One region of the Sphingopyxis sp. GW821-FHT12C06 genome, then DNA from elsewhere that is predicted to be linked to it. Evidence: predicted binding sites of a transcription regulator. Region 1 holds the regulator's gene; each other region holds the start of a gene.
What was found. The regulator LexA, encoded in region 1, represses DNA repair genes until DNA is damaged. The targets are predictions, from matches to a motif close to GTTCCNCNCTTGTTCT.

Region 1 (3,530 bases):
CCTCATCCCGCTCTGTCACCCGATCGCGCTCTCCAATGTCGGCGTCGAGTTCGACTGGGAAGCGACCGGCATAGCGGTCCGCGCGACCGCCGCGACCACCGGCCCCACCGGGGTCGAGATGGAGGCGCTGACCGCGGCCTCCGTCGCGCTTCTCACCCTCTACGACATGGCCAAGGCGCTCGACCGCGCGATGATCCTCGGCGACATTCGCCTGCTCGAAAAGAGCGGCGGACGGTCGGGCGACTGGCGCGCCGAGTGAGTGACCTGCTGCCCGTCGCGGACGCGCAGGCGCGGCTCCTGGCGCTCTGTGATCCGCTGGCGTCAGAAAATATTGCCTTATCCGAAGTGCTTGACCGATATACTTCAGAAGATGTGAGAGCAAAACGTGACCAGCCAGCCGCGCCCTTGTCGGCGATGGATGGCTATGTGATCCGCTTCGCCGACCTGCCCGGCCCGTGGACCATCGTCGGCGACATCGCCGCCGGAACCACACCCCGGCGCACAATCGGTACACGCGAGGCCATGCGCATTTTCACCGGCGCCATGCTCCCCGCCGGTGCCGACACAATATTGATTCAGGAAGACGCCGTAACTGACGGAAACAAATTGATATTATCTGGAGAGAGCCCGGGCGAACCCGGCCGCCACGTCCGCGCACGCGCTACCGATTTCGCCAGCGGAACGCCACTGCTCGAGGCAGGAACACGCCTCACCCCCGGCGCCATCGCCGCCGCCGCAATGGGCGGTACAGGTGCGCTTTCGGTCGGCGGGCGACCGCGCGTCGCGATCCTGACCACCGGCGACGAACTTGTCCCGCCGGGCCGTCCGCTATCTCCCGGCCAGATTCCCGACAGCAATGGCGTCATGCTCGCTGCAATGCTCGCCGCCGAACCCGCACAGGTCAGCCTGCCGCTCCACGCCCGCGACGACCGGGGCCTTCTTTCCAACATTCTCAATGATCTGGCGCGCCATCATGACGTCATCGTCACTGTTGGCGGCGCCTCGGTCGGTGATCATGATCATGTCCGCGGTGCGCTCGAAGACACGGGCGGGAGCATCGATTTCTGGAAGATCGCGATGCGCCCCGGCAAGCCGCTGGTCGCGGGCACCATCGGCGATGCGATCCTGCTCGGTCTGCCCGGCAACCCCTCCTCGGCCTTCGTCACCGCGACGCTGTTCCTGCTCCCGCTCGTCCGCCACCTCGCTGGCGCGCGCGATCCGCTGCCGCCGGTCCATCAAGCCCCCCTCGCCGCGCCATTGGCTGCCGGGGATGGCCGCCGCGATTATCTACGCGCCCGACTCGACGCCGGGCGGCTCACTCCCTTCGCCGCGCAAGACAGCGGCCAGACTTTCCCGCTGATCGCCGCCAACGCGCTGATCCTCCGCGAAATCGGCGCGCCGCCGCGCAGCGCCGGGGATATGGCCGATTATATCGCCATCGCTTGACAAGTTCCGCTCTGTTCCACTATCGTTCTCCTTATGTCCGGTATTTGGCATCATGGAGAATGAACGATGTTGACGGCGAAGCAGCATGAACTGCTCCACTTCATCCAGGAACGGCTCGACACGAGTGGCATTTCGCCGTCGTTCGAGGAGATGAAGGAAGCGCTTGGTCTCAAGTCGAAATCCGGAATCCACAGACTTATCAGTGCATTGGAAGAACGCGGCTTCCTCCGCCGCCTCCCCAACCGCGCCCGCGCGCTCGAAGTGCTCAAGGTGCCGGAGGCCGCCAGGACGGCGAATACGCCTGTGCACAATGATCGCGACAATATCGTCCCGCTGCGCAAGCCGGCCCCCGCCCTGCGTCCGCTCGCCGCGAACGACATCATCGAAGTGCCGCTGCACGGCAAAATCGCCGCGGGCGTTCCGATCGAGGCGTTCGAGGATCACAACAATCTTGCGGTCCCCGCCGCGCTGCTCGGCGCGGGCGAGCATTATGCGCTCGAAGTCTCGGGGGACTCGATGGTCGAGGCCGGCATCTTCGATGGCGACTATGCGCTGATCCAGAAAGCCAGCACCGCGCGCGAGGGCGATATCGTCGTCGCGCTGGTCGATGGTCAGGACGCAACGCTCAAATATTTCCGCCGCGAAGGCCAGATGATCCGGCTCGACCCAGCGAACAGCGCCTATGAGCCCCAGCGCTACGCCGCCGATCGTGTCATCGTGCAGGGTCGGTTGTCGGGACTGCTTCGTCGTTACCACTGACCTGCGGCGGGCGGCGCCACGGATGTTCGTCGCCCGCGCGTAGCGTAGTGACGATGCGCGGGCCGTCACCAGTATAGATGGCAAGCCCGCCACTTTCGGCGAGGCTGTCGCGATCGACCGTCAACCAGCGCGCGACGCATTCGCGCGGCAACCAGCGGTCGCTGATCACGACATCGGCGGCGGCGCACGCCGCCGCCATATCGGCCCCCTCGATCCGGTCTCGGCCGCGCGAGACAAGGAAATGGCGCTGGTCGTCTCCTTCGCCCTGCCGCCAGCGGCAGAAGTCCGCGTTGCACTCGACGTGATTTAGGTCGGCCAGCGCAACGAGCGGAGCGTCGTGACCCGCAGCCTCCGCCATCGTATCGCGAACATAGTCGCCCGCACGGTCGCGAAGCAGCGCATAACCGCCCCCCGGCGCCGCGACTGCAATATGACGCCCGTCACTCGTCACCAGCACATCCGGCCGTGGCTGCACGAGCAAAGCCGCGATCCCCATCGCGAGCGGCGCGAAGCCCGCGCGGCGCCAGCGCGTCTGCCACAGCAACAGCCAAAGCCCGCCAAAAATCGCCAGGCCGAAGCCCCAGGCGGGAAAGCTCGGCAGCATCGCGACCGCCCCCGGAGCGGCGGCTACGCCGTGCGCAAGCGCGAGCAACAGATCCAGCGCCTGCCCTGTGACCCACCAGAAAGGCGCACCGAGCCCTACGCTGTCGAGCAGCAAGGCCAGCGCCTCGGCCGGCATGATGACGAAAGTGGTCAGCGGGATCGCGACAACATTGGCGAGCGCGCCGTAAAGTCCCGCTTTGTGGAAATGAAACAGCGCGATCGGCGCCAGCGCGACCTCAACCACCAGACCGGTGATCAGCAATCCGACAATGCCACGCCCCAGTCGAATGGCCCAAACTTCGGTGCGACGCGCAAGAAATGCCCGCATCGAACGGCTTTCGTGGAGCGCGATGATCGCGGTGACCGCCGCGAAGCTCAGCTGGAAACTCGGCCCCGCGAGCGACTCGGGGCGCCAGATCAGCACGATCAGCGCCCCTGCAGCGACGAGCCGCAAGGTCAGCGCCTCGCGCCCGAGCAGGAAGGCGAAAAGGACGAGCAGCGCGGCGATGAACGAGCGCAGCGTGGGCACCTCCGCACCCGCGAGCAATGTATAAGCCCCGCCCGCAATTGCCCCGGCAGCGGCGGCAAGCGGCAACACATAGCCCGCGAGCGCCAGCCGCCGATTCAGCGCCAGCAGCCGCATCGTCAACAACATCGCAAAGCCCACCGCGGCGGTCACATGCAGCCCGCTGATTGACAGAAGATGCGCAAGCCCGCTGCGC
Region 2 (3,530 bases), on a different contig from region 1:
AATATACGCCGCGGCAAAAGGATGATGCAGGCTGGCAGTTGAGCTTTCATTCACAGCTCGAGGATGCGCTTACCGGCGGCGACATATGGGTCGCCTTCCAGCCGCAATATTCGATCGCGAGCCACAAGCTTGTCGGCGTCGAAGCGCTGGCGCGCTGGACGCACCCGACGCGCGGGCCGATCCCGCCCGACGAGTTCATCGTTCAGGCGGAAAAAAGCCAGGACATCTATCGCCTGACCCTGTTCGTCATGGATCAGGCGGTCCGGTCGGCCGCCCAACTCCATAGCCGCGGCCTGCGGATCAACATGTCCGTCAATCTGTCGGCGGCGTTGCTCGATCACGCCGACCTCGTCGGGACGATCCGCGTTATGCTGACCGCGCACCACCTGCCGCCCGAGCTTCTGACGATCGAGATCACCGAAACCGCGCAGATCGAAAACAGCCGCCATGCGCGCCAGACGCTCGCCCAGCTCCGCCGCGCCGGCATCCGCCTGTCGATCGACGACTATGGCACCGGTCAGTCGAACCTCGAGTATCTGACCGAGATCGAGGCCGACGAAATCAAGATCGACAAGCGATTCGTGATGACCATGCGCGATTCGCAACGCAACTTCGAAGTGGTGAAATCGACGATCGATCTCGCCCATCGGCTCGGGGCCGTCGCGGTCGCCGAAGGCATTGAAAACGCGCCGACAATGGCATTGCTCGAACAGCTCGGCTGTGACGTCGGCCAAGGCTATCACCTTGGTAAACCACAGCTATTTTCCGAACTTTTGGCGACCTTGTCGCCTCCTCCCCACAGCCGCACCGCATAACTGCCAAACTGGCAGCAATGCCCGTGTGAAAGACTCGATTAACCTTACCAAATATGGTAAACATCTTATTAACTGTTCTTCGTGGGCAGTGGCGACAGGAGATTTATTATGGGTTGGTTTTGGAGATGGGTTGGCGGCGGCGGCTCCGGTAACGGTGGTAGCTCGGCGTAAGCCAGACCGAATTTGCGAACAGGGCCTCGGCATCGCCGGGGCCCTTTTCTTTTGTCCGCCGTTCGCGTCGCCCATGACACTCCGCATGTCGTTCCGGCCTTGACAAGGACGGACCATCACGGGGGCAGAACTGCCGGGCACGCCGACCACAAAATTTTCGCTCCGGTCGACGCCGCGCACCGATCCGCCGCGAAGCCGCGGAAAGGCTGTGGTTTCGCCCGCAAACCACGCCCCGCGCACGGCAGACCGAATCAAATTATCGACGAACCGAGTCTCTTAACTGTCATTTACCGTCTTGCATCGCAGCGCCGACGTGGCACTATAGATGGTGGGTAAACCTAGGGGGCACCCCAAGAATTAGTATCAGGCTGCAAGTGGCGGATTTCCGTCGTCCATCCCATATGGACACGGGAAAACCCTTTGTGCGCCCAAAAATATGTCCCACGCGGGGCGGTTTAGATGCTAAGACCGGGGCTTCGCCCCGAGTCGAACAAGACAGGAACATTTGCGCCCGAGGGCGCAGGTCAAACGGGGACGGATTCGATGGATTTTCGGGAAACGGAACGGGTGGAGACGAACGACGTGGCGACAATGGAACTGGCGAAGAATGACGCTGCGGCGAATGCCGAATCGGCTTCCGATTCGCCGCCGGCAGCAAAGCTGAACGACAGCAGCGCGGCCAAGGTCCACGCGCGTCGTTTCAACGTCGTGACCGACAAGAGCCGCGACGCGCTGCTCACCGATTTTGGCAAGGAAACGCTGGAGGACCGCTACCTTCTCCCCGGCGAATCCTATCAGGATCTTTTCGCGCGCGTCGCCGATGCCTATGCCGACGATGCCGGGCACGCCCAGCGCCTCTATGATTATATCTCGAAGCTGTGGTTCATGCCCGCGACCCCCGTTCTCTCGAACGGCGGCACCGGTCGCGGCCTGCCGATCAGCTGCTATCTGAACTCGGTCCCCGACAGCCTCGAGGGCATTGTCGAGACGTGGAACGAGAATGTCTGGCTCGCCTCGCGCGGCGGCGGCATCGGCACCTATTGGGGCAGCGTGCGCGGGATCGGCGAGCCGGTCGGCCTCAACGGCAAGACCAGCGGCATCATTCCTTTCGTCCGCGTGATGGACAGCCTCACCCTCGCGATCTCGCAGGGCAGCCTGCGCCGCGGTTCGGCCGCCTGCTATCTCGACATCAGCCACCCGGAGATTGAGGAGTTCCTCGAAATCCGCAAACCTTCGGGCGACTTCAACCGCAAGGCGCTGAACCTCCACCACGGCGTCCTCATCACCGACGAGTTCATGGAAGCCGTCCGCGACGGCGCCGAATTCAACCTCCGCTCGCCGAAGGATCAGAGCGTCCGCGGCAGCGTCGACGCGCGCTCGCTGTTCCAGAAGCTCGTCGAAACGCGCCTCGCGACCGGCGAGCCCTATATCATCTTCATCGACCAGGTGAACCGCATGATGCCCAAGCATCACCGCGATCTCGGCCTCAAGGTCACCACCTCGAACCTCTGCTCGGAAATCACGCTGCCCACCGGCCGCGACCACCTGGGTCAGGATCGCACCGCGGTCTGCTGCCTCTCGAGCCTCAACCTCGAAACCTGGGACGAGTGGAACACCGACAAGGGTTTCATCGAAGACGTCATGCGCATGCTCGACAACGTCCTTCAGGACTATATCGACCGCGCCCCGCCCGAAATGGCGCGCGCCAAATATAGCGCCAGCCGCGAACGCTCGGTCGGCCTCGGCGTGATGGGCTTCCACAGCTTCCTTCAGGCGCGCGGCCTGCCCTTCGAGGGCGCGATGGCGAAATCGTCGAACCTGCGCGTCTTCAAGCATATCCGCGCACAGGTCGATCAGGCGTCGATGCTGCTCGCCAAGGAACGCGGCCCCTGCCCCGACGCCGCCGATCAGGGCGTGATGGAGCGCTTCAGCTGCAAGATGGCGATCGCGCCGACCGCGTCGATCTCGATCATCTGCGGCGGCACCAGCGCGTGCATCGAGCCGATCCCGGCGAACATCTACACGCACAAGACGCTCTCGGGCAGCTTCTCGATCCGCAATCCGCATCTGGAAGCCCTGCTCGTCGACAAGGCGAAGAACAGCGACAATATCTGGAACTCGATCCTCGAGAAGGGCGGCAGCGTCCAGCACCTCGACTTCCTGACCACGGACGAGAAGGACTGCTTCAAGACCAGCTTCGAGATCGACCAGCGCTGGCTGCTCGAACTCTCGGCCGACCGCACCCCCTATATCGATCAGGCGCAGTCGCTGAACCTGTTCATCCCCGCCGACGTCGAGAAATGGGATCTGCTCATGCTCCACTATCGCGCGTGGGAACTCGGCATCAAATCGCTCTATTATCTCCGCTCGAAATCGGTGCAGCGCGCCGGGTTCGCGGGCGGGGTCGAGGCCGACAATACGCCCGAAGCCGCGGTGTATCAGTTGGAGAGCACCGATTATGACGAGTGCCTGGCTTGTCAGTAATGGATTCGATGACCTTGGGACTTCTGGTCCCGGGGTTATCTTTCGTTGCGGCATTGGGGA
Region 3 (3,530 bases), 540 kb from region 1:
GCCCGCGATCTTCACCGCGAGCGGTTCGGGGCGCAGGCGCGCGCCGTGGCACGTCTCGCACGGCTGTGCGGTCTGATATTTGCTCAGCTCCTCGCGCATCCACGCGCTTTCGGTCTGGAGCAGGCGGCGGTTGAGGTTGCCGATCACGCCTTCGAACGCCTTGTGGGTCGAATAACTGCGCTTGCCGTCCTTGAAGATCAGCTCGACCGGTTTGCCGCCGGTGCCATAGAGGATGATCAGCTGGACCTCGCCCGGCAGATCCTGCCACGGCGTCGTGAGGTCGAAACCATAGGCTTTGCCGAGGCTCTCGAGCACCTGCATATAATAGGGCGAGGGCGGGTTGGATTTCGCCCACGGAACGACCGCGCCCTTTTTCAGGCTGAGCGCATGGTTGGGGACGACGAGGTCGGGGTCGAACTCCTGCCGCTCGCCGAGGCCGTCGCAGGCGGGGCAGGCGCCCTGCGGCGCGTTGAAGCTGAACAGGCGCGGTTCGATCTCGGCGATCGTGAAGCCCGAGACCGGGCAGGCGAATTTTTCGGAAAAGATGATGCGGTTCGCGGGGATTCCCGCGCCCTTCATCGCGCCGCCGGTATCCTCTTCCTCGCGCCCCGGGACCGGGCCGTCGGCGAGGTCGACATAGGTCAGCCCCTCGGCGAGCTTGAGGGCGGTCTCGAAGCTGTCGGCGAGCCGCGTTTCGAGGCCGTCGCGCACCGCGATACGGTCGACGACGACCTCGATGTCATGCTTGTATTTCTTGTCGAGGCTGGGCGCCTCGCCAATCTCGTAAAACTCGCCATCGATGCGGACGCGGGTGAAGCCGTCCTTCTGCCACTGCGCGAGTTCCTTTTTATACTCGCCCTTGCGCCCGCGCACGACCGGTGCGAGCAGATAGGCGCGCGTCCCCTCAGGCAATTGCATCACGCGATCGACCATGTCGGTGACCGTCTGCGCCGAGATCGGCTCGCCGGTGGTTGGCGAATAGGGGATGCCGACGCGCGCCCACAGCAAGCGCATATAGTCGTAGATTTCGGTCACCGTCGCGACGGTCGAGCGCGGGTTGCGCGACGTCGTCTTCTGTTCGATGCTGATCGCCGGCGACAGCCCGTCGATATGCTCGACATCGGGTTTTTGCATCATCTCGAGGAACTGGCGCGCGTAAGCGGAGAGCGACTCCACATAGCGCCGTTGCCCCTCGGCATAGATGGTGTCGAAGGCGAGGCTGGACTTGCCGCTGCCCGACAAGCCGGTGATGACGACCAGCGCATCGCGCGGCAGGTCGACGTTCACGCCCTTGAGATTATGCTCGCGCGCGCCGCGCACCGAAATATGGGTGAGACTCATAAGGGAGGTTTGTTCCAGATTTGTTCTTGATGCGCAAGGGGTGCGTCGATGGAAAGATAGGGACGCCGGACCGGCGCCGCAATGGACCTGATTTGGCGTTTTGATCCTATACGCGGTTCTGGCCATGCATAGTCTTGAGCGGTCTTGTCGCGTTTGGGGGAACAGCGATGCCATCACATACCGAGTGCGTAAACGGGGCGATCCGCGCCGCAATTTTGCGGCGACTGCCCCATTTCAAAGGCGCCTGGACCTTCAAGATACCGGAAAAGGAGCCGCTGTTGCTGGCGGACAATATGCCGTGGAAAGCCTTTTTGGGCGATGTTCTGCAGGGTACGCAAGACTGCATTGTGAACTGTCAGACCGCGGGCACGGACGATTTCGAGGGATATCGGTCGAAGCAGCTGTGGGAGCTGCAGAAAAAGATCGTCGAGACGATCACATGCTAGCGCTACGAAGCCGGAGCATGGCTCATCGCCCCCGCAGCCTGCTGCGCGGCGGGGCGTTCCTGTTTCTTGCCGGCGGGTTGCCGCTTTCCGCCATGGCGCAAGTTGATTCCGCGGAACTTGCGGCGCAGGCGTGCACGGCTGCAAAGTTCGAACGGACGTGGAACGGTATTGCTCCCATTGCCGATGCCAAGGATGACAAGAGCGAATGGGTCGCCATCGACCCGCAAGGGCTGTGGTTCTTTGCCGCGACGCGGGCAGGTGTTCAGGTGTCGCCAGACGGTGCGCGCCGCAGGATGACAGGGGCCTTCGACAATGTGAATGACGATCGCAAGCCAGCCGTAGCGAGCGAAATCGACTGGGCACTGTTTAACACCATGAAGGCGTTGCAGGACAATATCGCCGCCGACGCTGTCGCGTCGTTGAAGCTTTACGATGCTCAGAACAGGATTGTCGCGGATGCTCCAGTCGAATCCTCACGGTTTTGGCTCGCCGATCATCGCGGTATTGTTCGATGCAAAGTTGCGAAGAAGGCCGGGCCTGGTGATGGTGGTTCGGTCGCCGGTTCCGAGGGGGCGACGGATGAAAAGTCAAAGTTCGTCTTTGATTTCAACCTGAGAGAGAATCCCGAGGCCTTGTCTCTGACAGGTGAAAAACGCAAATCCGCGGGCGCGGCGCAGTTGGGATTAGAGCGCGTACGCAGTTTCCTTGATGACGGGACGCGCAAGCAGGTCACGACATTAACCGGAAAGGGCGTTCTGGGGTTGAAGATCGTGCCCCAAACGGACGACAGTTCGCTGTTCGCCTATGCCGGCTATGAACTGAGCAGATCGCGAACCAGGCCTGCGACACCGCCCACGCCGCCCGCGACACTTCGCGACGGGGATACCGAAATCATCAAGCTTGGCCTTGTCGGAAGTCAGTATTTTGATCTTGCTCCGGGGAGAAGAGCCGATCGCGCGCTGACGGTCAGCCTCGACGGTGCCTATCTGTTCGATCTTGTAAAGGATAGTGAGAGGCTGCGTACCAAAGTCACGCTTTCGCCATATAAATTCGTGGGGCCAGGGGGGCTGTGCGGCATTCGCGAATTTCATGAAACCTTCATCCCGGGAATTCGCGCGAGTTGCACACCGGACATCTTGTTTCAGTATGGCCACATCACGCGCGACGGCAAGTTGACTGCTGATGAAAAGAAGGATCATGTGATGATCGGCGGCCGGATCGGTTATGATTTGATGCTCGCTGGTGATCTTGAATCGGGTGTCTTCGCCGGTGGCAGTTTCGAGTATCAGAAACGACTGTCAGGCGGCGTGCCGAATATCCGGCGACACCGGCTCTATATCAAATATCGCTTGTGGGCTGGCAGTGATTTCGCGGTCGATATCGGTCCGGAGTTGGTGGACGGGATCAACCCGGACAGCTTTGCCGACGAGAACCAGTTGATCCTGAAAACGGGGCTGATCTTTTAGCGGGCGCGCGCGCACTGTCGTCTTCGGTTTCGCGCAATTTCCATCAACCTCCGGGAGGTTTCGACCAATGCCCGTCGGCCTGCTTGACGGTTTGGCGTCCCGAGCGGACAAGCGGATCATGCCTGCCGTCCCGTTCGGGACGGCGCGGGAATGCAAGGAGCCGGGGAATGACGAAATATTTTGGTGGGGCGGCGTACGCTGCGGTTGCCGCTGCGCTGGTTGCGGCGCCCGTGCTGGCGAATGACCCGACGCCGTTCGCGCAATTGATGGACGATGC
Region 4 (3,530 bases), on a different contig from region 1:
AGCGTCGCGATCATGAAGCCGATGGTCGCGACGATTAGCCCCTTCACCGCGCCAAAGCCCGCACCAAGCCCGCGATCGAAACCGCCGACGATCGACGCGCGGCTGCGCTGCCCCATCGCGCGCCCGCCCCATTTGGTGAGGATGAACACGCCGCCGAACAACAGCACGAACGCCAGCATCGCGGCGCCGCCCTCGGTCCCGACCCAGCCGCTGACGAAATCGGTCACGACAGGGTGAAAGAAACGCACCGCCGCGATCGCGAGTATCCACGCAAGAAGGCTCGTCACCTCCTGCACCAGCCCGCGCATGAAGCCGAGCACCGCGAAGCCGCCGACCAGCGCCAGCACCGCAATATCCAATGATGTCAGACTTCCCATTTGCCGTGCGCTAGTCGCGCCCAAGCATCAGGTCAACGAGTTCGCCGAGCCGCTCAAAGCCGGAGACGCTGATCCCCTTCACAGCCTTCATCCCCTTCGGCCCCCAGCCGGTTGAAAAACCGAGCTTTGCCGCTTCGCGCAGGCGCAGCGCATCGTGCGAGACCTGCCGCACCTCGCCCGACAGCGACAATTCGCCAAAGACAATCGCGTCGGCGGGCACCGGCCGCTCGGTGAAGGCCGAAATCAGCGCCGCGGCGACGGCAAGGTCGGCGGCGGGATCGGTCAGGCGGTATCCGCCCGCGATGTTCAGATAGACTTCGGCCGCGCCCATTTGCAGCCCGCAGCGCGCTTCGAGCACCGCGAGCACCATCGCGAGCCGCCCGCTGTCCCATCCGACCACGGCGCGCCGGGGAGTGGCCCCGCTTGCCAGCCGCACTGTCAGCGCCTGCACCTCGACCAGCACTGGCCGCGTGCCTTCCAATGCGGGGAACACCACCGACCCCGGCACATCGCGGCTGCGGTCGGTCAGGAACAGGCTCGACGGGTTCGAAACCTCGCCGAGCCCCTCTTCGCCCATCGCAAAGACACCGATCTCGTCGGTGCCGCCGAAGCGGTTCTTCACCGCGCGCAGGATGCGATACTGGTGGCTGCGCTCACCTTCGAACGCCAGAACCGTGTCCACCATATGCTCGAGTACCCGAGGCCCCGCAATCGTCCCGTCCTTGGTGACATGCCCGACGAGAACGATCGCCGCGCCGCCATCCTTGGCGTAACGGATCAGTTCCTGCGCGCTCGCGCGAACCTGGCTCACCGTCCCCGGCGCGCTGTCGATCAGGTCGCTGTGCATCGTCTGGATCGAATCGATGACGACGAAATCGGCCGACTGCCGATCGAGCGTCGCGAGAATGTCGCGCACCGATGTCGCGCTTGCCAGCGCGACCGGCGCATCGCCGAGCCCGAGCCGCTGCGCGCGCAGCCGCACCTGCGCCGCCGCCTCCTCGCCGCTGATATAGACCACCGACTTTCCTGCCTTCGCGAGGCGCCCGGCCGCCTGCAGAAGCAGTGTAGATTTGCCGATCCCGGGGTCACCGCCGATCAAAGTCGCCGATCCCGCGACGAAACCGCCGCCGAGCGCGCGGTCGAATTCGGCGATTCCGCACAGCATGCGATCGGGCATCTTGCTGTCGGCATCGAGCGTTTCGAGCACCAGCGTACGCCCGCCCTTGCTGAGGTCATGCTTCGCCGAAAAAACGGTCTCGCCCGCCTCCTCGACCAGCGTGTTCCATTCGCCGCAATCGGCGCACTGCCCCTGCCAGCGATAGGTCGCGGACCCGCAATTCTGGCAGACATATTGACGTTTCGCTTTGGCCATGCGGCTCGCATAATCGGAACAAAGATGGAACGCCAGTGGTTTCCCACGAAGAAGGGTGGGGACGGTTCAGTTTTTCCCGCCATTGCTCTAGGGGGATCGGCAACGACCGAATCGCCCCCCGAAAGGAAGCCTGCGCCATGAAATTCTTCGCTGACACTGCCGAAATCGCCGATATTCAGGAGCTCGCCGCGACCGGCCTGCTCGACGGCGTCACCACCAACCCGTCGTTGATCGCCAAGTCCGGCCGCGATTTCAAGGAAGTAACCCGCGAAATCTGCGCGCTGACCAACGGCCCGGTGTCGGCCGAAGTCGTCGCGCTCGACCATGCGACGATGATGCAGGAAGCCGAAATCCTCCGCAAGATTGCCGACAATGTCTGCATCAAGGTGCCGCTGACGATCGACGGGCTCAAGACCTGCAAGGCGCTGACCAGCGACGGCACGATGGTCAATGTCACGCTCTGCTTCTCGGCTGCACAGGCGCTGCTCGCCGCCAAGGCCGGCGCGAGCTTCGTCTCGCCCTTCGTTGGCCGTCACGACGACAATGGCTTCGACGGAATGCAGCTGATCGCCGACATTCGCCTGATCTACGACAATTATGACTATGACACCGAAATCCTGGTCGCCAGCGTCCGCCACGGCATCCACGTCCTCGAAGCCGCCAAGATCGGCGCCGACGTGATGACCGCACCGCCGTCGGTCATCAAGGGCCTGTTCAAGCATATCCTGACCGAAAAGGGCATCGAAGGCTTCCTCGCCGATTGGGCGAAGACCGGCCAGTCGATCTGATTCCAGTCATTGTCTCCGCCTTCGCGGGGGCGATGATTGCTTTCCAGTTGACGTAAACGTTAACTTCGGCCGATAGTTTTCCCAGACAGCCGGGATTCGCCTTGTCGCGACCCCGGCCAATGGGAGAGATTTGATGACCGACACCGCTGCACCCGCCGTTCTCACGGAGCGTCAGGGCCATATATTGATCGTCACGATCAACCGGCCCGAGGCGCGCAACGCGATTAACGCCGCGGTTCATGTCGGCATCGGCACCGCGCTCGAAGAGGCCGAGAACGACCCCGAAATTCGCGTCGTGATCGTCACCGGTGCAGGTGACAAGAGCTTCTGCGCCGGCGCTGACCTTGTCGCGCTGTCGCGAGGCGAGATGCTCCAGCCCGCCGACAAGACGCAGCAGGCGTGGGGATTTGCCGGTATGGTCGCACACCCGATCTCGAAACCGGTCATCGCCGCGGTCAACGGCTTCGCCTTTGGCGGGGGCTGCGAAATCGCGTTGATGAGCGACCTCGTCGTTGCCGCCGATCATGCCCAGTTCGGCCTGCCCGAGGTCAAGGTCGGGCTGTTCGCGGCGGCGGGCGGCGCCTTCCGCATCGTCAAGCAGCTGCCGCAGAAGATCGCGATGGAGCATCTGCTCACCGGCGATCCCTTCGATGCCGCGACTGCCCAGCGCTATGGCTTCGCCAACCGCGTCGTTCCGCTCGCCGACCTCATGCCCACCGCGATCGCGCTCGCCGAAAAGATCGCAGGCAACGCCCCGCTGTCGGTGCAAACCTCGAAGCGCGTCGCACTCCGCATCGCCGACGGCCAGATCGCCGGCGACGACGCGCATTGGGCCGAGAACAGCCGCGAGCGCAAGGCACTGATGTCCAGCGAGGATGCGCGCGAAGGCCCCCTCGCCTTCGCTCAAAAGCGCAAGCCCGAGTGGAAGGCGCGCTGACCATGATCATGACCGATCCCGAACGCATTCCCGTCATCATCGGCGTCGGGCAGGTC

Region 2: AC1RRJ_RS18045 (ribonucleoside-diphosphate reductase subunit alpha) is a predicted target of LexA. The motif match lies at 1,474-1,489, and genes of this name have one in related genera.
Region 3: uvrA (excinuclease ABC subunit UvrA) is a predicted target of LexA. The motif match lies at 1,353-1,368, and genes of this name have one in related genera.
Region 4: radA (DNA repair protein RadA) is a predicted target of LexA. The motif match lies at 1,765-1,780, and genes of this name have one in related genera.

Annotation. Positions count from the first base shown of each region.
Region 1 is NZ_JBXAQR010000002.1:628,377-631,906, forward strand. It holds gene moaC (cyclic pyranopterin monophosphate synthase MoaC) at 1-259, shown strand, start outside; gene AC1RRJ_RS08395 (molybdopterin molybdotransferase MoeA) at 256-1,446, shown strand; gene lexA (transcriptional repressor LexA) at 1,513-2,205, shown strand; gene AC1RRJ_RS08405 (ComEC/Rec2 family competence protein) at 2,159-3,530, opposite strand, start outside.
Region 2 is NZ_JBXAQR010000006.1:115,882-119,411, forward strand. It holds gene AC1RRJ_RS18040 (EAL domain-containing protein) at 1-815, shown strand, start outside; gene AC1RRJ_RS18045 (ribonucleoside-diphosphate reductase subunit alpha) at 1,530-3,470, shown strand; gene AC1RRJ_RS18050 (hypothetical protein) at 3,470-3,530, shown strand, end outside.
Region 3 is NZ_JBXAQR010000002.1:92,928-96,457, forward strand. It holds gene uvrA (excinuclease ABC subunit UvrA) at 1-1,341, opposite strand, end outside; gene AC1RRJ_RS05770 (hypothetical protein) at 1,476-1,787, shown strand; gene AC1RRJ_RS05775 (hypothetical protein) at 1,805-3,253, shown strand; gene AC1RRJ_RS05780 (M13 family metallopeptidase) at 3,421-3,530, shown strand, end outside.
Region 4 is NZ_JBXAQR010000006.1:51,871-55,400, forward strand. It holds gene AC1RRJ_RS17715 (CvpA family protein) at 1-377, opposite strand, end outside; gene radA (DNA repair protein RadA) at 388-1,749, opposite strand; gene fsa (fructose-6-phosphate aldolase) at 1,887-2,537, shown strand; gene AC1RRJ_RS17730 (enoyl-CoA hydratase-related protein) at 2,671-3,474, shown strand; gene AC1RRJ_RS17735 (acetyl-CoA acetyltransferase) at 3,477-3,530, shown strand, end outside.